Regions from separate parts of the Enterobacter cloacae complex sp. HYC074_NIDB genome, predicted to be linked through region 3. Evidence: predicted binding sites of a transcription regulator. Region 3 holds the regulator's gene; each other region holds the start of a gene.
What was found. Region 3 encodes PhoB, which activates phosphate uptake and scavenging genes when phosphate is short. Its sites were predicted from a motif close to CTGTCATAAAACTGNCNNAT; they were not measured.
Positions count from the first base shown of each region.

Region 1 (7,422 bases), 440 kb from region 3:
ACGGCACGGAACTGGAGCGTAGAGGTGCCAATCTCTTCAAATGAGAGCATGCGGAACACTTCGCCGAAGCCTTCCACTTCGCGATCGAACAGCGGGAGCAGCGCTTCCGGCGCCTGGTCGCCTGCGGTAAAGCCGGTGCCGCCAGTGATCAGCACCACCTGGACGTCATCGTTCGCAATCCACTGTGAGACCTGAGCGCGAATGGCGTAACGGTTTTCTTTGACGATCGCTTTATCAACAATCTGGTGTCCGGCTTCGTGTGCCGCCTCGCGCAGCCAGTGGCCGGAGGTATCATCCTCTTCACCACGACGTTCGGAAACGGTAAGAATAGCAATGCGTGTCGGGATAAATTCCGCGCTTACTTGACTCATCTTCTGGTTCCTTCTAAAGCCTGATTACCCGCCGATATAGGACAGGTTCTGAGTAATGCCGGTGTTGCCCTGATGCAGGAAATGGGTCTGCTTTTTGTGCGTCAGCGCCTCGGAAATGCGTGCTTCAAGCGCGTCCTGTTGAGCGTCATCTTCCAGCAAATCGCGCAGATCGACGCCGCCATCCCCGAACAGGCAAAGATGGAGCTTGCCAACGGAGGAGACACGCAGGCGGTTGCAGCTGGCACAGAAGTCTTTTTCATAGGGCATGATCAGGCCGATTTCGCCTTCATAATCCGGATGACAAAAAACCTGCGCCGGGCCATCGCTGCGCTGGCGGATCTGATGGATCCAGCCGCGTTTCAGCAGCTCGTCGCGCAACACCATGCCGGAAATATGGTGACGGCGGAACAGCTCGCTGCCCTCGCCCGTTTCCATCAGCTCGATAAAACGCAGTTGAATGGGACGGGATTTAATCCACGCCAGGAAGGTGTCCAACTGATGGTGGTTTACGTCGCGCATCAGCACCGTGTTGACTTTGACTTTTTCGAACCCGGCGGTAAACGCCGCATCGATGCCGTCCATCACCTGGCGGAACTTGTCCTGACCGGTAATGGCGTGAAACTGCCGGGCATCAAGGCTGTCCACGCTGACGTTGATCGCCGTCAGCCCCGCATCGCGCCAGTACGCCACGTCACGCGCCATGCGGTAACCGTTGGTGGTCACCGCGATCTGGCGGATACGTTCGTTTTCACGCACGGCGGCAATAATGTCAGGGAAATCACGACGCAGGGAGGGCTCTCCCCCGGTAAGACGCACTTTTTCCGTGCCGAGTTCCGAGAACGCACGCGTAACGCGGCGTACTTCATCCACGGAGAGAAAGCCATTATTGGTGACGCTGCCCGGCTTGTAGCCATCGGGCAGGCAGTAGGTGCAACGGAAGTTGCACACATCGGTAATCGACAGACGCAAGTAGTAAAACTTACGCGCGAAAGCATCAGTAAGTTGTGAAGCCATGTACACCTTTCCAGATCGGGAGGCACAGTCATTTCTTTCTGTACCCTGGTGGCAAATCCGCCACGGCCAGGGCGCCATATCTCTCGACACAGGCGCCAGGGCTAGAGTGTATGTTTTCAGTTTTGAAAACGTGGTTATGGCGATAGTAGCGTGGAAATCGCCACTTCGCCATTGTCGCTTTTCGCTATATAAATTTATACATAACGATGTTATCGTGCATTTTCACTACAGAATACGCAAAAACAGCGCTTTCGCATTGATATACGTCATTATGGATTGTGAGAGGCATCGTCTTTTAGGAGTAGTTGCGTTACTGTGACGCAAGCTTAACAGGATAAGGAATAGGTATGCGCAATCGCACTTTTGCGGATCTGGACCGCGTGGTCGCTCTTGGCGGAGGTCACGGGCTGGGACGGGTTATGTCGTCGTTATCGTCACTGGGCTCACGCCTGACGGGCATCGTGACAACAACGGACAACGGCGGCTCAACCGGGCGGATCCGACGTGCTGAAGGCGGGATAGCCTGGGGCGACATGCGCAACTGCCTCAACCAGCTCATCACTGAGCCAAGCGTGGCCTCGGCGATGTTTGAGTACCGTTTTGGCGGGAATGGCGAACTTTCAGGCCATAACCTTGGAAATCTGATGTTAAAGGCGCTGGATCACCTGAGCGTGCGCCCTCTGGAAGCGATCAATTTAATTCGTAACCTGCTAAAAGTGGATGCGTTCCTGATCCCAATGTCCGAACAGCCGGTAGATTTGATGGCGATCGATGCTGACGATCACGAAGTGTATGGTGAAGTGAATATCGACCAGCTTCTTCTGCCGCCAAAAGAGCTGATGACCTACCCCAGCGTACCCGCAACGCGTGAAGCGGTAGAAGCGATTGGCGAGGCCGATCTGATCCTGATTGGGCCGGGAAGTTTTTACACCAGCCTGATGCCGATCCTGCTGGTGAAAGAGCTGGCGCAGGCGCTGCGCAGAACGCCTGCGCCCATGGTCTATATCGGTAATTTAGGCCGCGAACTCAGCCCGGCGGCGGCAAGCCTGTCGCTGGCGGATAAGCTGGACCTGATGGAACAGTACGTTGGTAAGAAAATTATCGATGGTGTCGTGGTCGGACCGAAAGTGGATGTATCAGGGATTGGCGATCGCGTGGTGGTACAGGAGCCGCTGGAAGCCAGCGATATTAAATATCGCCACGACCGCCATCTTCTACGCGAGGCGCTGGAGAAGGCGATTCAGGCATTAGGTTAGGTTCGTTTTGTGCGGCCTGATGCCCTCACCCCGGCCCTCTCCCACAGGGAGAGGGAGAAAACGCCACCGGGCAAAAAATTCACGATGCCGCAATAAACAGATCCCGCAGCTGATGCAGCTGATCGCGGATTTGCGCAGCCTCTTCGAACTCCAGGTTCTGCGCATGCTGCATCATCTGCCCTTCCAGCTCGTGGATCTTCTGCTGCAACGCTTTCGGCGTCAGCGCGACGGTATCCTCTTCCACCACTGAACGGGCCTTGCCGCGGCCTTTCGCTTTAGTCTTCGCAATGTTCTGACCCAGCGCCAGGATATCCACCACCTTCTTGTTCAACCCCTGCGGCGTGATGCCGTGCTCTTCGTTATAGCGCTGCTGCTTCTCGCGACGACGTTCCGTTTCGCCAATCGCTTTGGCCATCGACGGGGTGATTTTATCCCCGTACAGGATCGCCTTCCCGTTGACGTTACGCGCGGCGCGGCCAATGGTCTGGATCAGCGAGCGCTCGGAACGCAGGAAGCCCTCTTTGTCCGCGTCCAGAATCGCCACCAGCGACACCTCCGGCATATCCAGACCTTCTCGCAGAAGGTTAATTCCTACCAGCACGTCGAACTCGCCCAGACGCAGATCGCGGATGATCTCCATACGCTCCACGGTATCGATATCCGAGTGCAGATACCGCACCTTCTCGCCGTGTTCTTCCAGATACTCCGTCAAATCTTCCGCCATACGTTTGGTGAGCGTGGTAACCAGCACGCGCTCGTTGATGGCGGAACGGGCACGTATTTCCGAGAGCAGATCGTCCACCTGCGTCGCCACCGGACGCACCTCGATAATCGGATCCAGCAGCCCGGTCGGACGCACCACCTGGTCCACCACGTCATCACCGGATTTTTCCAGCTCGTAGTTGCCCGGCGTCGCCGATACGTAGATGGTCTGCGGAGCAAGCGCCTCAAATTCTTCAAACTTCATCGGACGGTTGTCCAGCGCTGACGGCAGTCGGAACCCGTACTCAACCAGCGTCTCTTTACGCGCGCGGTCACCGCGGTACATCCCGCCGATCTGGGGGATCGTAACGTGTGATTCGTCGATCACCAGCAGGCCGTCCGCCGGAAGGTAGTCAAACAGCGTCGGCGGCGCTTCGCCCGGCCCGCGCCCGGATAGGTAGCGCGAGTAGTTTTCGATGCCGGAGCAGTAGCCCAGCTCGTTCATCATCTCCAGATCGAACTGGGTACGCTGGCTCAGGCGTTGCTCTTCCAGCAGCTTATTGTTCGCCAGCAGCACCTTGCGGCGGTCCGCCAGCTCAATTTTGATCTCTTCCATCGCCTGCACGATACGCTCGCGTGGCGTCACGTAGTGCGTTTTCGGGTAGATGGTGAAGCGCTGGATCACCGACTCGACGTGACCGGTCAACGGATCGAACAGCGACAGGCGTTCAACCTCTTCGTCGAACAGCTCCACGCGCAGCGCCATGTCGTCCGATTCCGCCGGGAAGATATCAATCACCTCGCCGCGCACGCGGAAGGTCCCGCGCTGGAACGCCTGATCGTTACGGGTGTACTGCAACTCCGCCAGACGGCGCAAAATCGCCCGCTGATCGATGATCATCCCCTGCGTCAGGTGCAGCATCATCTTGAGATAGAGATCCGGATCGCCCAGGCCGTAGATCGCCGACACCGAGGCCACCACCACCACATCACGACGCTCCAGCAGCGCCTTGGTCGCCGACAAACGCATCTGCTCGATATGTTCGTTCACCGAGGCATCTTTCTCGATAAACGTGTCGGAGCTGGGAACGTAGGCTTCCGGCTGGTAGTAGTCGTAGTAGGAGACGAAATACTCCACCGCGTTTTCCGGGAAGAACTCTTTCATCTCACCATACAGCTGCGCCGCCAGCGTTTTGTTCGGCGCGAGGACCATCGTCGGACGCTGGAGATCGGCAATGACGTTGGCAATGGTGAAGGTTTTGCCCGAACCGGTAACCCCCAGCAGAGTCTGGTGCGCCAGCCCGTCCTCCAGCCCCTCTTCCAGGCGACGAATAGCCTCGGGCTGATCCCCGGAAGGACGGAAAGCAGAATTCAGTTTAAACGGTTTACTCATGGGCGACGACCTGATGACAGAATAAGCGGCAGGTGAGTAATTTTACTCGTTGTGGCCAGGATTGCCAGTAAAAAACACTGGATGAAAAACCAGTAGCGTGTCAGGATATTTAGCGTAGCGCAGAGAGGATTAGTGCGTTCGCGAGCCAAATTTCGACTGTGACAAAATAAAACACCAGCCTCAGGGGGTTATCCCCAGAACTATTACTTTTTTAACATTTGTCAAGGGCGGTTATGAAAGTTTTATGGCAACAGGTGTCGCTGGCGTTGAGGGAATTGCTTTTATCTAATTCGTTAAAAAATAAAGACTAATTTATTAAGCCGCGTTTCCCATCAATTTGGTCGTAACCCGCGTATTTTCTCGCTTATCGCGTGTTTTCTAACTCTAATGCACAAGGTTATCCACAGGAATAGTGGATAACTGCCTCCAGCCCGTACAGCATGCACTTCAGCAAATTCCCGGTTTTTCCCACGAAGCGGCAGTAAAAAATTTTTATCACTCTTTTTTGCCTGGAAAACGTTCATTTTTTCATAAGCAACTGGCGAGATCTTAATCACAATTCTGTCATTTCTCCTGCACCACGATTCGACATACGCGGCACCGGGAATGTGCATTTCGTATAAACGTACTGCTTTTGATAGTGAGTTATTCCTAAAAATGGCCTTTTTTTAATCATTATGAAGTTCCTGGCAGGCGTTTTGCAGACATCACTCTGTGCATCACCCCCACACATTTTTAAGGAGAGAAAGATGTTGAGTCTGCGTGCTGTAAATCAGTTTTACGGAAGCCAACATACGCTATGGAACGTGAATATCGATTTCCCGCAAGGCATCTGTACGGGCATTGTTGGCCTGCCTGGCATGGGTAAATCCACGCTCATGAACTGCATTACCGGAAAGGTGCCCGTTGAGAGCGGCACCATCATCTGGCATGAGGCTGGCGCGCCGCCGCATAACTTGCTCAACCCTGCGTCAGCATTCCCGGCGCCGCCGACGATAGGCTACGTCCCGCAGGATCGGCGGATATTTTCCCAGCTGACCGTCGATGAAAATCTGCATATCGCTATGCGGGCGACGGGGAAATCCGACCCGACATCAAAAAATGACGTGTACGCCCTGTTTCCGGAGCTCTATCCGCTGCGACAGAGCCGTGCCTCTGCGCTGTCCCCCGACGACCAGTATCAGCTGGCTCTCGCCAGTGCGCTGGTTAATCGCCCGCGCGTGTTGATTCTGGATGAGCCCATGTATGGCGCAGGGCATGGTTTCGCGCGCAGGCTGGGGCAGTTGCTGGTGCGGCTGAATCGGGAGCTGGGAATGACGGTGCTGTTAGCTGAGCAACAGCTGTCGTTTATCCGCCGGGTAGCGGATCGTTTCTGCATGCTCTATCGCGGGCGTAACGTGGCACAGGGCCACGTTAACGAGCTGGATGACGACCTTATTGCGCACTGGATGGCGCGGGACATAAGGCGCTAAGGTCAAGATAGCGTCCGGTTTCCGCCTGCTCTGCGCCGTCGGCAAGCCACGGGATCTCGCCGAGAAACGGCGCAGGCAGCCCCCGCTTCAGCGTCGCCAGGTACTCAGCATGACGTTTACCCGGCGCAACCACGTCATTGGCAATCCACCCTGCCAGACGCAACCCGGCCTGCTGCACGGCCTGAGCGGTCAGCATGGCGTGATTGATACAGCCAAGCTTCACGCCGACCACCAGAATGACCGGAAGCTGCTCGGCCTGCACCCAGTCAGCAAATGTCTGCTCGTCGGACAGCGGGGTAAACCAGCCGCCAGCCCCCTCCACCAGCACCCAGTCGGCCTGCGTTTCCAGGTCGCGTAACCCGGAAGAGAGCACCGAAAAATCAATCGGACGATCTTCATCGGCGCTGACGATGTGCGGCGAGGTGGGTTCAGCAAAGGTATAGGGGTTCACCGCAGAATAGGCCAGCGCAAGGCTGCTATTACGCTGTAGCGCCAGCGCATCGGTATTGCGTAAGCCTTCCGGCGTCATCTCGCTGCCGGAGGCTACGGGCTTATACCCGGCAGTTGTTTTCCCCAGCAGACGCGCCGCCTGCAACAGCGCGGCGCTGGCAACCGTTTTACCGACTTCAGTGTCCGTGCCGGTAACAAAATAACGTTCAGTCACGTTCAATAATCCCATGAAAAAGATGATAAGAGAGCGGGAACCGGCCCCGCTCCTGCGGCCAGGTCAGCTCGAGACGCTGGAGTTGGCCGCGGGTAAGGGGTTTCTTCTCCCGTCCGGCGTGCAGGTGCGTCGCGCCTATGCCCTTAAGCGATCGCATGGCGCTTAACGCATCGCTAAATTCGAGGGTGACGGTCTGGACCACGCTGCGATAGCGCCAGCCTGCCAGCGCCTGAGTGACCTGTTCGTGCGAGAGAAACCGGTTGGCATGAGGCTGTGCATCCACTGCCCTCCACGCCTGATTCAGCTCCGGCAACGAACTTTCCAGCAGGGTGGTAAAGGCCACCGCTCCGCCGGGCCGCGCCACGCGGTATAACTCGCGTAGGGCCTGCGGCAGGCTGGCGCACCACTGCACCGCCAGATGGCTCCAGACGAGGTCAAACAGCGCATCCTCCAGCGGGATGGCCTCGATATCGGCCACCAGATAACGGTCTGCTGACTGCTGCTGGCGGGCTTCATCCAGCATCTGCGCGGATAAATCCAGCGCCGTGAC
Region 1 is NZ_CP114214.1:1,494,806-1,502,227, reverse strand. Features, by position in the region: gene moaB (molybdenum cofactor biosynthesis protein B) at 1-371, opposite strand, end outside; gene moaA (GTP 3',8-cyclase MoaA) at 396-1,385, opposite strand; molybdenum cofactor riboswitch at 1,373-1,506, opposite strand; gene yvcK (uridine diphosphate-N-acetylglucosamine-binding protein YvcK) at 1,733-2,641, shown strand; gene uvrB (excinuclease ABC subunit UvrB) at 2,721-4,736, opposite strand; gene O1724_RS07365 (ABC transporter ATP-binding protein) at 5,486-6,208, shown strand; gene bioD (dethiobiotin synthase) at 6,171-6,872, opposite strand; gene bioC (malonyl-ACP O-methyltransferase BioC) at 6,865-7,422, opposite strand, start outside.
Region 1: the regulator PhoB is predicted to act here: its motif matches at 4,968-4,987, upstream of uvrB (excinuclease ABC subunit UvrB).

Region 2 (7,422 bases), 1.8 Mb from region 3:
CCACCTCAGTAAAAACAGTCATTTTACCACTGCCGCCACGTAAGGACATCACTCAGCGTAAAAATGGCCTCTACCAGGGGATAAACTTATTGATTGAACAAATGCCGCTAAAGAATTGTACATCCTGATCGCACATCACATTGATAGTCTGCGTCCACAGCACCACACAAGCTATCAACACTATAATCAGAATTACCCAGCGTATTTTTTTCACTCCACACTCCGTCTTATGACCTGATGCAGCCAGGTTATCACGGTTATCTTAAACAGGGGCTAACTGTACCTTCAACAGACGCTTTTCGGAATCGTGCACTTGTTTCACTGCGTAAACCCGTTACGCTTACTCCATGACAACAAAGAAAAAAGAGGCAACGATGCGTTTACTTATTCGTACAGTAATTGTACTGGCCATTGTGTGGATCGGCCTGTTATTAAGTGGGTACGGCGTATTAATGGGAAGCAAAGAAAATGCCGCGGGTCTGGGTATCCAGTGTAAATATCTTACCGCCCGGGGGGTAAGCACGGCGCAGTACATTCATTCCGACAGCGGGATCATCGGGTTAACCAACTGTCCTGTGCTGCGTAAATCATCTGATGTGATTGATAACGGTTAATCAGCGTTGAATTTCGCTTACAAGAACGCCGCACTGTTGCGGCGTTTTTATTGAAAGCGTCGATCAGAACGGATAATCGTTATAGCCCATCTGCTCTGAAATTTTGCGCGCTGCGGTATGCAGGATCGCCACATATTCATGAAGACGCTCTTCAGAGAAACGCAGCGTTGGGAACGAAATGCTCAGGCCCGCAATGACAACGCCGAAACGGTCAAATACCGGCACACCGATGCAACGCAGCCCCTCTTCCTGCTCTTCGTTATCTTCCCCGTAACCCTGCTCACGCACATTATCCAGCACGCTCAGCAGTTCATCCGTACTGGTAATGGTGCGGTCGGTGCTGCGTTTGTACTCCACCCCGTCAAGGATCTGCTTCACCTCTTCGCGATCGCGCCAGGCCAGCAGTACTTTACCAATTGCGGTGCTGTAGAGCGGGTTACGACGACCGATGCGTGAATACATGCGCAGGTTGTACATGGAGTCAATTTTGTGGATGTAAACAATGCTGTCTTCATCCAGCGCACCGAGGTGAATTGTCTCTTTCGTCAATCGTGAAAGTTCACGCATCTGAATGTCAGCGCTGCGGATCAGATCCACGTTTTGCAAAGCGCGGGCGCCCAGTTCAAACAGTTTCAGCGTCAGAGAATATTTTTCTGATTCTCCTTCCTGCGCGACATAACCCAATGATTTCATCGTCTGCAAAAAGCGATAAACGGTGCTTTTCGACATCATCACACGCTGCGACAACTCTGTAATACCAATTTCACGCTCTTCTCCGAGCGCCTGCAAGATGCCAAACACCTTCAGCACGGAAGAAACAGAATCTGGCTGCTTATCCAAATCTGCGATTGCCATTTATCACCTCATGGAGAGTGTTTTATAAAAATCAGAACCGGTTTTTATTATAAATTCGTGTGATGCGTGCTGCAATCTATCTGGGTTTACTTCGTTACAAATCTGCGACATAAAACCGAAATAACGATGCTAAAATAGTTACTCTGAAAATAATTTCACGCTGAGTCATTCTTTTCCCATGCAAAAAAACGTTTCTGATGGCCTGCCCTTACCGCAGAGGTACGGGGCAATTGCCACTATTGTCATCGGTATTTCGATGGCTGTCCTTGACGGTGCGATTGCCAACGTTGCTCTTCCTACCATTGCAAAAGACCTTAATGCTTCTCCCGCAAGCTCCATCTGGATTGTGAACGCGTACCAGATAGCAATTGTGATTTCCCTCCTGTCACTCTCTTTCCTGGGCGATATGTTTGGCTATCGCCGGGTTTACCAGTGCGGGCTGGTGGTCTTTACCCTCACCTCGCTCTTCTGTGCCCTTTCCGATTCACTGCACACCCTCACCCTGGCGCGTATCGCGCAGGGCTTTGGCGGCGCGGCGCTAATGAGCGTGAACACGGCCCTCATACGGCTTATCTATCCTCACCGCCACCTGGGGCGCGGCATGGGCATTAATTCCTTTATTGTGGCCGTGTCGTCCGCTGCCGGGCCGACGATTGCCGCCGCCATTCTGTCCGTTGCCTCGTGGCAGTGGCTGTTTGCCATTAATGTGCCGCTGGGTATTGTGGCGATCTTCTTCGCCCTGCGCTATCTTCCGGAAAATGGTCCGAAAAACACCATGCCGCGTTTTGACCTGCCCAGCGCCGTGATGAACGCGCTGACCTTTGGCCTGCTGATTACCGCGCTGAGCGGATTTGCTCAGGGGCAGTCTCTGTCGCTCATTGCCGCAGAAATCGTTGCCATGCTTATCATCGGATTTTTCTTCGTACGACGTCAGCTGGCGCTGCCCGTGCCGTTACTGCCGGTGGATTTGCTGCGTATTCCGCTGTTTTCGCTATCCATTTGTACCTCCATTTGCTCGTTCTGCGCCCAGATGCTGGCGCTGGTTGCGCTGCCGTTCTTTTTGCAGAGCGTGATTGGCCGTTCGGAAGTGGAAACAGGCTTGCTGCTCACGCCCTGGCCTCTGGCAACCATGGTGATGGCCCCGCTGGCCGGTTACCTTATTGAGCGCGTTCATGCCGGGCTTCTGGGGGCGATTGGGCTGGTTGTCATGGCGGTGGGACTGTTTGCACTGGCGCTCCTGCCCGCCTCGCCAGGGGATCTGGATATTATCTGGCGCATGATCCTGTGCGGGGCCGGTTTTGGTCTGTTCCAGTCCCCTAATAACCACACGATTATCACCTCTGCCCCACGTCATCGCAGCGGTGGCGCCAGCGGGATGCTGGGCACGGCAAGACTGTTAGGGCAAAGCACCGGGGCCGCACTGGTAGCCTTGATGTTTAACCTGGCCGGGCAGAATGCGACACACGTTGCGCTGATTACCGCAGGGACACTGGCGACCCTCGCGGCTGTCATTAGCGGTCTTCGTGTCACCCAGCCAAAGGCGCAGGCATAAAAAAACCGGGCGGAGAAGGACTCCTGCCCGGTTGTTTTCAACCCGATTACGTTACTTCAGATATTCGCCGCTACGCAGCGCTTCAATACGTTTATCCAGCGGCGGGTGAGACATAAACAGCTCGCTCAGCGACTTTGACTTGCCGTTGATGCAGAAGGCCATCATGCTGTTTGCTTCCTGCGGCTCGTAGCTGGTTTTAAGACGTTGCAGCGCAGCAATCATCTTTTCACGACCCACCAGTTTCGCGGAACCGGCATCCGCATGGAACTCACGATGACGGGAGAACCACATGGTAATAATGCTTGCCAGGATACCGAACACCAGCTCCAGCACCATTGAAACAGCAAAATAGATCAGCGGGTTGCCGTTGCTCTCTTCACCCTCATCACGGTTGCCACCCATAAACCCGGCAGCAATCTGCGCCAGAATACGGGAAATAAAGATAACGAAGGTGTTCACCACGCCCTGGATCAGGGTCATGGTGACCATATCGCCGTTGGCGATGTGGCTGATCTCGTGAGCAATAACCGCTTCCGCTTCGTCACGGCTCATGTTTTGCAGCAGACCGGTGCTGACGGCCACCAGGGACGCGTCACGACGCGCACCGGTAGCAAACGCGTTGATATCCGGCGCGTGGTAGATGGCTACCTGCGGCATGGCAATGCCCGCCTGCTTTGACTGCTGAGCAACCGTGCTCATCAGCCACTGCTCCATATCGTTACGCGGTTGCTCAATAACTTCACCGCCCACGGATTTCAGTGCCATCCACTTCGACATTAGCAGTGAAATGAAAGAGCCACCGAAACCAAACAGCAGCGCCATAATCAACAGACCCTGAACGCTGCTCGACTGAATTCCCGTCAGGCTTAGCACCAGCCCGAATACCACCATCACCGCCAGGTTGGTGAGCAGGAAGAGCGCGATTCGCATCATAATATTCTTTTAACCTCAGTTTAACAAAACGCACTATGCGATTACCCACATCGTATGGGTATTACGGCTATTTTCAAGCATCCAGACGGCGTAAGTCACCAGAAAGACACAACTTTACACAATTGGAAATCTGCCTGACGGAAGGATGAGGAACAAAAAGAAACAGGCACAATTTCTTGTGCCTGTTGGGGGATTATTTTGTCGGAGCAGGTTGCACAGCAGGTTTCTCTTTTTCCAGCTTCGCGAGATCAAGCGCGATATGCACCGTCTCGTCCAGATACGGATCGGGCTCCTGGTAATCCTTAGGCAGATCGTCCAGTTTTTTGAGCAGAGGCTTGCCTTCACGTTTGAAGCGATCGTTGATACGCGCCAGACGTGTCGCGTCATCTTCATTGTTCTCTTTCTCACGCTGAGCGTAGTTCAGAGACACAATGTTCCGTTTTGCTTTCAGGGCGTTGAAACGCGCGATGTCCTTCATGATGTACTGGAATTCCGGATCCTTCCCGATGCGATCGTTGTGATTTTTCAGCAGTTCCGGTCCGAACTGTTTCATATCACCCGATTTCACGAATGTCGCGGCATCAATGCTATCCCACGGCAGCGCGTTATCTTCAAACTTCTCGCCCGTTTCCGTCTCTTCGGTACCTGTCGGCATCATAATATCCGGCGTCACGCCTTTGCGCTGCGTGCTGCCGCCGTTGACGCGGTAGAACTTCTGAATGGTGTACTGTACTGAGCCCAGCGCCGGCCATTCAGGGCGCAGCATCTGGTCGTAAATACGGTTCAGAGAGCGGTACTGCTGAACGGTGCCCTTGCCAAACGTCGGTTCGCCGACGATTAACGCCCGGCCGTAATCCTGCATGGCAGCAGCGAAGATTTCCGATGCAGAGGCGCTGAAGCGATCGACAAGCACCACCAGCGGCCCCTTATAGTAGACCACACCATCGGTATCCGCATCTTCACGCACTTTACCGTTGTTATCGCGCACCTGTACCACCGGGCCAGACGGGATAAACAGCCCGGAAAGCGAGACGGCCTCGGTCAATGCCCCGCCGCCGTTGCTGCGCAGGTCAATGATCACGCTGCTGACATTCTGCTTTTCAAGCTTCTGAAGCTGCACTTTCACATCATCGGTCAGGCCGACGTAGAAACCAGGGATATCCAGAACGCCAACCTTCTCTTTACCCACGGTTTTCACCGACATTTTCACCGCGCGATCTTCCAGACGGATACGCTCACGGGTCAGAGTAACGATACGGGTTTTGGTCCCCTTACCGGCTGGCAGGATCTCCAGGCGAACTTTGCTGCCCTTCGGCCCTTTGATCAGCGCAACTACGTCATCAAGACGCCAGCCAATCACGTCCACCATGCTCTTTCCGGTTTGGCCCACACCGACAATACGGTCGCCTACGCTGATCGCTTTGCTTTTCGATGCAGGGCCACCGGCCACCATGGAGTTGATTACGGTGTAGTCATCGTCCATCTGAAGCACAGCACCGATACCTTCCAGAGACAGGCTCATTTCGGTATTGAACTGTTCGGTGTTACGTGGAGAGAGATAATTAGTGTGCGGATCAATTTCGTGCGCAAACGCGGTCATCGCCAGCGAGAAAACATCTTCACTGTTGGTCTGCGCCAGACGGCGAATAGCGAACTTGTAGCGACGGTTTAACGTCTCACGGATCTCTTTCTCGTCTTTGCCTGTGAGCTTGAGGCTCAGTTCGTCATATTTGACTTTTCCATCCCACAGCGCATTCAGTTCAGCCTCGTCTTTCGGCCATGGCGCTTTGCTGCGGTCCAGATTAAAGGTGTCGTTGCCGGTGAAGTCCATAGGACGTTCCAGCACTTTCAGCGCGTATTGATAACGCTCAAAACGGCGCTTTTGCGATAAGTTGTACAGATCGTAGAACAGATCGAGTTTTCCGGAGCGCAGCTCATCACCCACTTCGGATTTGCGTTTAGCGAACTGTTCGACATCGCTGGCCAGCAGTACGTTATGGCTGTAATCCAGCAAGTTCAGATAACGGTCAAAGATTTTGGCCGAAAAGGCCTGATCGAGATCGAACTGACGATAGTGCGAACGAGTAAAGCGCGACGTCACGCGCTCACTCACCGTCGCGTGCTGAGTCTCTTCCTTGAGAACCGGAATTTGATCAACACGCGTAATATCGTCCACAGCGAAAGCGTGGCCTGTTATAGCAAACAGGCCAGCCAGCGCGGTGAGCTTAAAAAAAGTGTTCATGCCAGGCTCGGCCTCCGTTTCAGAACAACAAGTGTTCTGCGCGTACAATCATTGACATACCAGAAGTCAGCTGTACACGAACGCCATCTTTGGTGATTTCCAGTACGGTGGCGTCCATCGCGTTGTTACCCGCTTTCACCTTCAGAGACTGACCTACGCTCAGCGCATTGATGTCAGAAACCGGGGTGTGGCGCGGCTCTTCGCGCGGCGCACGTGGGGCTTTAGCTGCTGGTTTGTCAGCACGCGGTTTGCGATCGTTATTTTCAGTACGACGCGGTGCCGGGCGCGGTTTACGCTCGCGACGAGGGGCGTCTTCCTGACCGTTTGCCGCTGCGGCTTCGCGTTTTTTCGCCTGCTGTTCCGCACGCTGTGCCTGCACGCGAGCTTTGGCTTCTTCAAGCTGCTTACGCGCATGTTCTACGTGCTGCTCGTCCAGCTCACCGCACGGGTTGCCGTCAAGGTCGACACGGGTCGCACCCGGCTTGATACCGTACAGGTAACGCCAGCTCGAGGTATAAAGGCGCAAGGCAGAACGAAGCTGCGTTTTGCTGAGGTTCATCTCCCCCTCAACGCGCGCGACCAAATCCTGAAAGATACCGACTTTCAGAGGACGCGCTTCACCTTCAGCGCTGAAGCACTGCGGGAAACGCTCGGCCAGAAATGCGATAACTTCTTTACTGCTATTCAACTTAGGTTGATTTTCCATGAAATTTCCTGATTACAACGGACGTTGCCAACAAGCGCAGGCATGAACAGGCGACATTATAATGACGCTATCAGTAAATGCTACGTTATCCGTTGATTATCCTGCGACGCTCGCAAAGAATTTATGATAATCGGTCTCTGCCAGAACATTTTCCAGGTTTGCGGCCAGCGCGCGCAGCCCCTGCTCATCCTCGGCAGTAAAGCGACTGAAGACCGTGCTGTCGATATCCAGAACGCCAATAATCTGATTTTTAACCACCAGCGGCAGTACGATTTCAGAATTGCTGCTGGCATCGCAGGCGATGTGGCCGTCAAACGCATGAACATCTTCGACACGCTGAACCTGACGGGTCGCCACTGCGGTACCGCACACGCCGCGACCTACCGGGATACGCACGCAGGCGAGTTTCCCCTGGAAAGGCCCCAGTACCAGCGTGTCGCCTTCCAGCAGATAAAAGCCCGCCCAGTTCACGTCAGAAAGGCGTTCGAACAGTAACGCACTGGTATTTGCCAGAGTGGCT
Region 2 is NZ_CP114214.1:2,827,653-2,835,074, forward strand. Features, by position in the region: gene mgrB (PhoP/PhoQ regulatory lipoprotein MgrB) at 71-214, opposite strand; gene O1724_RS13785 (YobH family protein) at 375-614, shown strand; gene kdgR (DNA-binding transcriptional regulator KdgR) at 678-1,469, opposite strand; gene O1724_RS13795 (MFS transporter) at 1,648-3,021, shown strand; gene htpX (protease HtpX) at 3,073-3,954, opposite strand; gene prc (carboxy terminal-processing peptidase) at 4,148-6,196, opposite strand; gene proQ (RNA chaperone ProQ) at 6,216-6,902, opposite strand; gene O1724_RS13815 (GAF domain-containing protein) at 6,999-7,422, opposite strand, start outside.
Region 2: the regulator PhoB is predicted to act here: its motif matches at 1,561-1,580, upstream of kdgR (DNA-binding transcriptional regulator KdgR).

Region 3 (7,422 bases):
CCAGGTCACCGCCAGCGGCAGACGCGCCACATCCTTACCCAGCAACGATTTAAAGCGTGCGGTATCGTGGCTGTCGAGCTGGTTAAACATCCGCAGCTGCTGCTGATGCGACAGGCCAGCGCGATAGTTTTCCATCCACGCCATGCAGGTTTCGGCGTCAATATGCTGCGGATCGTAAGAGATATCGGTGTTAGCGAGGAAACCCCACAGCGGGAAGGTGAAGCCGCGATAGTTCATCGCCGCGTCTTCTGCATCAGCCTGCAACCACTGACGCGCGTCGCCAAAGTGCTCCCCGAAGACGAATGCTTCCGACCGGGCCGCTTTTGCCGACCGGGTAATGGCGGCGACATGCTGAAGGTTATTCCGCGCCCCGCCTGCTTCACCCAGCATATGCACCACGTCCAGCCGCCAGCCGTCCATGTTCCACGGCGCTTTCAGCCAGTGGCGCACGATGCTGTCGTCGCCGCCGTAGATCTCATTCACCAGCGATGGCGACTGGAAATCAAGCTTCGGCAGGCTCGGGTAGCCCAGCCAGTCCAGGGCGCGGCCATTCTCGTCAAAACTGTACCAGTCACGCTGCGGTGAGTCCGGATTATGGCATGCGCCGCCCATCGACTGATTGTGACGGTCAAACCACGCATGAGAATCACCGCTGTGATTGAACACGCCATCAAGGATCAGGCGCATACCCTCTTTTTGCGTGTTGTGCCGCAGCCGCAGCAGCGCTTCGTCACCGCCAAACTGCTCGTCAACGTGGCGGTAGTCCTGCGTATCGTATTTGTGCACGCTTGGCGCTTTAAACACCGGGTTCAGGTACAGCGCCGTCACGCCGAGCTTTTTCAGGTACGGCAGTTTTTCGCTGATACCGTCGAGATCGCCGCCGTAAAAGGTCGATCCCCCCGCCTGGGTGGTCAGCGGCTCGTCCCATTTTTTCAGAATGATGTCGTGACCGACCGCATGATGGTAATAAACCTTGTCCTGATCGACGGTGCGCTTTTCACTGCGCGCAAAGCGGTCCGGGAAAATCTGGTAAAAGACCTGATCGTTAACCCACTGCGGGCCGTTATCCGGATGATCCACGGCAAACTGCTCCAGCCTGGCCGGAGGGAAACGGCTGAAACCCTGCGGGGTAAACCACAGCTGGCGGTTGTTCCACAGCAGCTTGAAGCCGTAGCGGCGACGCGGTTGCCCGCTGCGCAAATCGATATTTGCCCGCCACGCCGTGACGCCCGGCTGCGGCTGGCTGCGCACTTTGTGCATTTTCAGCGACGTTTCTTCGTTATCCACTTCGGCGCGCAGGGTCACACGTTCAGGCTGATTGTCCCCTGCCAGCCAGAGCGTAATCACAAGGTTGTCTTTGTTTTGCTTAACAAATGGGGCAACCGGAAGGTGCCAGGCGTTTAACATCACGAATCCCCTTTGATGAAATTGACGTCACCTTGCCACAGGGTGATTAAGGATAGCTCACCATGATGGGATTTATTGGGGGAGGAGGACGGGGGAGGAGGCATCAGTGCAGCCTGATGCCCTCACCCTAACCCTCTCCCACGGGGAGAGGGGAAAAGAATGTTACTGTGCTTCCGCCAGCTGACGATCGCGGCGACATTTAAACATCCAGCCCACCAGCAGCAGGACGATCCACGCGAAGCCCACGTACAGGGAAATACGGGTATCCGGGTGATAACCAATCAGGCCAATGATGAAGACCAGGAAGATCAGACCGACAATGGTCGTTGGCACGCCGCCCGGCACTTTAAACTTCAGCGCTTTGGCCTCTTCTGGCGACAGGCGGCGACGGAACGCAATCTGCGACAGCAGGATCATGATCCATACCCACACGGTGGCGAAGGTCGCCAGTGACGCAATCACCAGGAAGACGTTCTCCGGCATGATGTAGTTCAGGTAGACCGAGAACAGCAGCGCCACGGTCATGACCAGCACCGTTACCCACGGGGTGCCGCGACGCGACGTTTTGGCAAACACCTTCGGCGCACTGCCCTGCTCCGCCATGCCGTGCAGCATACGGCCCACGCCGAACACGTCACTGTTGATGGCCGACAGCGAGGCGGTCAGCACCACAAAGTTGAGAATGCTGGCGGCAAACGCAATGCCCATATGCTGGAAAGTCAGGACAAACGGGCTGCCGTTGGTGCCCACCTGGTTCCACGGGTAGATGGACATAATCACAAACAGCGTGCCCACGTAGAACACCAGGATACGCATCGGCACCGAGTTGATGGCGCGCGGAATAGACTTCTCCGGATCTTTCGCTTCCCCGGCGGTGATGCCGATAATCTCGATTCCGCCATAGGCGAACATGACCATCTGGAGCGACATGACCATCCCAAGCCAGCCGTTGCTAAAGAAGCCGCCGTTGCTCCACAGGTTATGGATGCCGGTTGGCTGCCCACCGTTGCCGATACCCCAGATGATGATGCCGAAACCGGCGAGGATCATGATGATAATGGTCGCGACCTTGAAGAAGGAGAACCAGAACTCCAGCTCGCCAAACACCTTCACGCTCATCAGGTTAACGGCGCAGATAATCAGCACCACGCTCAGCACCCAGATCCAGTGCGGCACGGCAGGGAACCAGACCCCCATATAGATGCCAAACGCCGTCACATCGGCAATGGCGACAATCAGGATTTCAAAGCAATAAGTCCAGCCGGTGATAAACCCGGCCAGCGGGCCTAAGTTCTCTTGTGCATAGCGTGAAAACGAGCTGGCAGACGGGTTGTGAACCGACATCTCCCCCAGCGCACGCATGATGATATAGGCCGCGGCACCGCCGATGATGTAGGCCAGCAGAACGCTTGGACCGGCCATTTTGATGGCATCTGCCGAGCCATAAAAAAGACCGGTGCCGATAGCCGAGCCCAGCGCCATAAAGCGGATGTGGCGGGTGCTCAATCCACGTTTAAGTTTGTTAGTGCTTTCCATTAAAATCTTGCCATTCAACACGAAAAAAACAAAAAACCACGGGGCCTTAAGCCCCGTGGTTAAACAATTTGTTGCCGTTGATTAATGGGCGTTGGATGTCACCTGACGCCCGGCCGCACGGTCCCAGATAATCGCAAGAACCAGCGCTACAACGGAAGGCATCAGCCAGGCCAGGCCCTGCTCGGACAGCGGCAGACGCTGTGTCCAGGCTGGCAGGATTTCTGCAAATGCTGATGCTTTGATCCCGTCAAGGATACCAAAAATCAGGCTGATAAACATGGCCGGCGCAATAATTCGCGTCGAGTTATGCCACCACGGGCGGGTGAAGCTCAGCACCACCAGCACGATACATGGCGGATAGATAGCCGTCAGCACCGGAATTGACACCTGGATCAGGTGGCTCAGACCGAGGTTTGAAACCGCCATGGAGAAGATGCCGAGGATAAACACCAGCGTGCGGTAAGAGAGCGGCAGATACTGAGCGAAGAACTCCGCGCAGGCGCAGGTCAGACCCACAGCCGTCACCAGACAGGCCAGGAAAATCAGCGCCGCCAGCAGCATGCTGCCTGCACCACCAAAGGTGTGCTGCACGTAAGCATGCAGGATCGCCGCGCCGTTTGCGCTCTGATCGACCAGCGTTGCGCTATCTGAACCCAGACGGAACAGCGCCAGATACAGCAGCGTCAGGCCGACACCGGCCATCAGGCCAGCCCAGATAGTGTAACGAGTCAGCAGGCGCGCTTCGGTCACCCCACAGGAACGCGCGGCGTTAACGATAACAATACCAAACACCATCGCGCCAAGCGTATCCATCGTCAGATAGCCGTTCACGAAACCGTTTGAGAACGCCGCGTTCTGGTAGGCGTCCATCGCGGAGCTGATGGGCCCCGCAGGCCAGACAATGGCCGCAACCGCCAGCACAATCAGCGCCACAATTTTCAGTGGTGCCAGGAAGTTACCTACGGTATCCAGCAGTTTGCCCGGATAGAGAGAAACCAGAATCACGATGGCGAAGTAAATGAGGCTGTAAATAAACAGTGGCATCGCGCCGTCACCGGTCAGCGGGGCGATACCCACTTCAAAGGAGACGGTCGCCGTGCGCGGGGTCGCGAACAGCGGGCCAACGGCCAGATAGCAGACGGTTGCCAGCAGAACGCCAGCCACTTTGCCAATCGGGGTGCTGAGGCTGTCCACACCGCCACCGACTTTCGCCAGCGCGATAACGGTCAGTACCGGCAGGCCCACGGCAGTAAGCAGGAAGCCAAACGCAGCCGTCCAGACGTGTTCACCCGCCTGTAAGCCAACCATTGGAGGAAAAATGATATTACCTGCGCCAACGAACAGCGCAAATGTCATAAAGCCCAGCGCGATAATGTCACGCGATTTCAAGTGATGGGTCATAAAACCTTACTGCCTGTGGATGTGGTGTTGAATACGTTGAGATTTTCGCCATCCCTGATGGGACGATACAGCGGAAAATTTGCTCAATTTCAGCGGGATATGCTCCCGTCCTGGCGTGGCGAAGAATAGTTTTTCGATTTACCACGCAAATACAGTCGGTCTGACAGTATATGGGGGGCAATTTAAACGCTTATAACGTTTAAAGGCAAGAAGGGATCGTAAAACCAGAACAATATGCCAGCATGAAAATCCAGACCAACATAATATGCCATGTATAAGAAAAACTCATGGCTAATCATGCGAACAAAAAAGCACCAGCCGTATAATATTCATCCGCGTTTCGCTTGACTGCAAAGCAAACGGGCCAGCAATCGCTGGCCCGTGGAAAGGTAGCCTGACACACACGCTGTCAGGCGCTTTTTTTGGCAATTAATCGTTCCGGAATCACGAAGCTAAAGCGCGTGCCCTTACCGAGGGTGCTTTCGATATTGAGCCGGCTTTCGTGGTGGCTGACGGCATGCTTCACAATTGCCAGCCCCAGTCCGCTTCCGCCGGTCTGCCGCGAGCGCGCCTTATCCACCCGGTAGAACCGTTCAGTGAGACGCGGGAGGTGTTCAGGCCCAATCCCCGGCCCGTTGTCCTCGACGCTAAACTCAGCGCCCGCCGGGGTATGCTGCCAGCGCACCGCGATATGCGTCCCTTTCGGGGTGTGATTCACGGCGTTATAGACCAGGTTTGAGATAGCGCTTCGCAGCTCATCTTCACTGCCGAGCACTTTCAGCGTGTTATCAACGTCAAAACTCAGGGTGTGCTGATTATGACTCAGCGTTTGGGCTTCGCGCTCCACCACCCGCAACATCATCGGCACATCAATGATGTCATTTAGCGCCAGCGACGGGGCAGCCTCAATTTTTGAAAGCGTCAGCAGCTGTTTGACCAGCCCTTCCATGCGGAACGTCTGCTCCCTCATGGTATGCAGCGCTTTCTCACGCGGCGCCCCCTCAAGCGTTTGCTCCTGCATCATCTCCAGGTAGCCCTGAAGCACCGTCAACGGCGTACGCAGCTCGTGGCTGACGTTGGCAAAGAAGTTACGTCTCGCGCCCTCAAGCTGGTGCATCTGGGTAACGTCCCTCGCCACCATCAGCCACTGCCGATCGCTGTAGGGCATCACGCGGATCTCCAGATGGCGACCGTTATTGAGCTTCAGATTGTGCGGGCGCGAAAAATCCCGCTTTTTCAGATACAGCGTGAACTCGGGATAGCGCAGAAGGTTGAGGATGTTCTGACCGTTATCATCCGGCCAGCGCAGGCCCAACAGCTGTTGCGCGAGGCCATTACACCAGAAGATGGTCCCTTCTTCCGTCGTCAGGATCACCGCGTCCGGCAGCGACTCCGCACCGCTACGAAAGCGTTTGATCAGGCTTCCCAGCTCACGACGGCGCTTTTTATTACGCATCTGCATCTGGTGCAGGCCGTAGAGAAGCGGTTCCCAGCTCCCGCTTCCCGGCGGAGGTGTCATACTTCTGTCGACCCACAGCCACCAGGAAAGACGCAGTAAATTCCAGAAATGCCAGACGAGCAATCCCGTCACGGCCACCAGTAAAAACCACGGCAGATAGCCAAAGATAGCCCCCAGAATGAGGGCCGGAATACAGCATAAGATCAGTTCAAAGACGAGCCTTTTCCATGACAGACGTTCCAGCACGCGTCACACTCCTGTCATTGTTCAGAAACGGGTCGAGAAGCGATAACCCGTGCCGCGGACCGTCTGTACCATGCGATCGTGGCCGCTCAGTTCCAGTGCTTTACGCAGGCGGCGAATATGGACGTCAACCGTTCGGTCTTCGACATAGACGTTAGTTCCCCAGACGTTATTCAGCAACTGTTCGCGGCTGTAAACGCGCTCCGGGTGTGTCATAAAGAAGTGCAGGAGTTTAAATTCGGTGGGGCCCATATCGAGGGGATTTTCACCGGTCATGACCCGGTGCGAGGTAGGATCCAGGCTCAGCCCCTGCATCTCAATCACCTCTTCCACCGCCATCGGTGAAATACGGCGCATCACGGCTTTGATACGCGCCACCAGCTCTTTCGGGGAGAACGGTTTGGTGATGTAATCGTCCGCGCCGGTTTCCAGACCGCGCACGCGATCCTCTTCCTCGCCGCGCGCCGTCAGCATCACCACCGGGATATCACGGGTCATCGCCTCGCGTTTGATATGCTTGATAAACTGCAATCCGGAACCGCCAGGCAGCATCCAGTCCAGCAGGATCAGATCGGGCCAGGGTTCATTCAGCTGGTTCACCGCGCTGTCATAATCTTCCGCTTCAACCGGCTGGAAGCCATTTTGTTCAAGCACGAAGCACACCATTTCACGGATCGGAGCTTCATCTTCTACGACCAGAATACGTCTCGCCATACTTTGCCCTGTCTTATCGTATTTAAGTTACAAGTCTGTAATGCGGCGTCATTATGCGTCAGATTTATGACAGATTTATGAAAAACATTACCACTATAAATGGCAAACTGTTGTTTTATTACAGCGGTTATTTTCCGTTCCCCAAACGTTTATAATCCTGCTTTCTTATTATTGCCACGGATCTTTTATGCGCATACTTCACACCTCAGACTGGCACCTGGGTCAAAATTTTTACAGCAAAAGCCGCGCCGCGGAACATGAAGCGTTCCTGAACTGGCTGCTGGAGACGGCTCAGGCTCACGAGGTGGACGCGATTATTGTGGCGGGCGACATTTTTGATACCGGATCGCCGCCGAGCTATGCGCGTGAGCTATACAACCGTTTTGTGGTCAACCTCCAGCAAACCGGTTGTCACCTGGTGATTGTCGCCGGAAATCATGACTCGGTGGCGACGCTGAATGAATCCCGCGATATTCTGGCGTTCCTCAATACCACCGTGGTGGCCAGCGTCGGGCACGCGCCGCAGATCCTGAAAAAACGCGACGGCACGCCGGGCGCGGTGCTGTGCCCAATCCCGTTTTTACGTCCGCGAGATATCGTGCAAAGCCAGGCGGGTCTGTCCGGCAGCGAAAAACAGCAGCATCTGTTGCAGGCCATCACCC
Region 3 is NZ_CP114214.1:1,051,846-1,059,267, reverse strand. Features, by position in the region: gene malZ (maltodextrin glucosidase) at 1-1,407, opposite strand, end outside; gene proY (proline-specific permease ProY) at 1,570-2,943, opposite strand; gene brnQ (branched-chain amino acid transporter carrier protein BrnQ) at 3,025-4,344, opposite strand; gene phoR (phosphate regulon sensor histidine kinase PhoR) at 4,754-6,049, opposite strand; gene phoB (phosphate response regulator transcription factor PhoB) at 6,071-6,760, opposite strand; gene sbcD (exonuclease subunit SbcD) at 6,948-7,422, shown strand, end outside.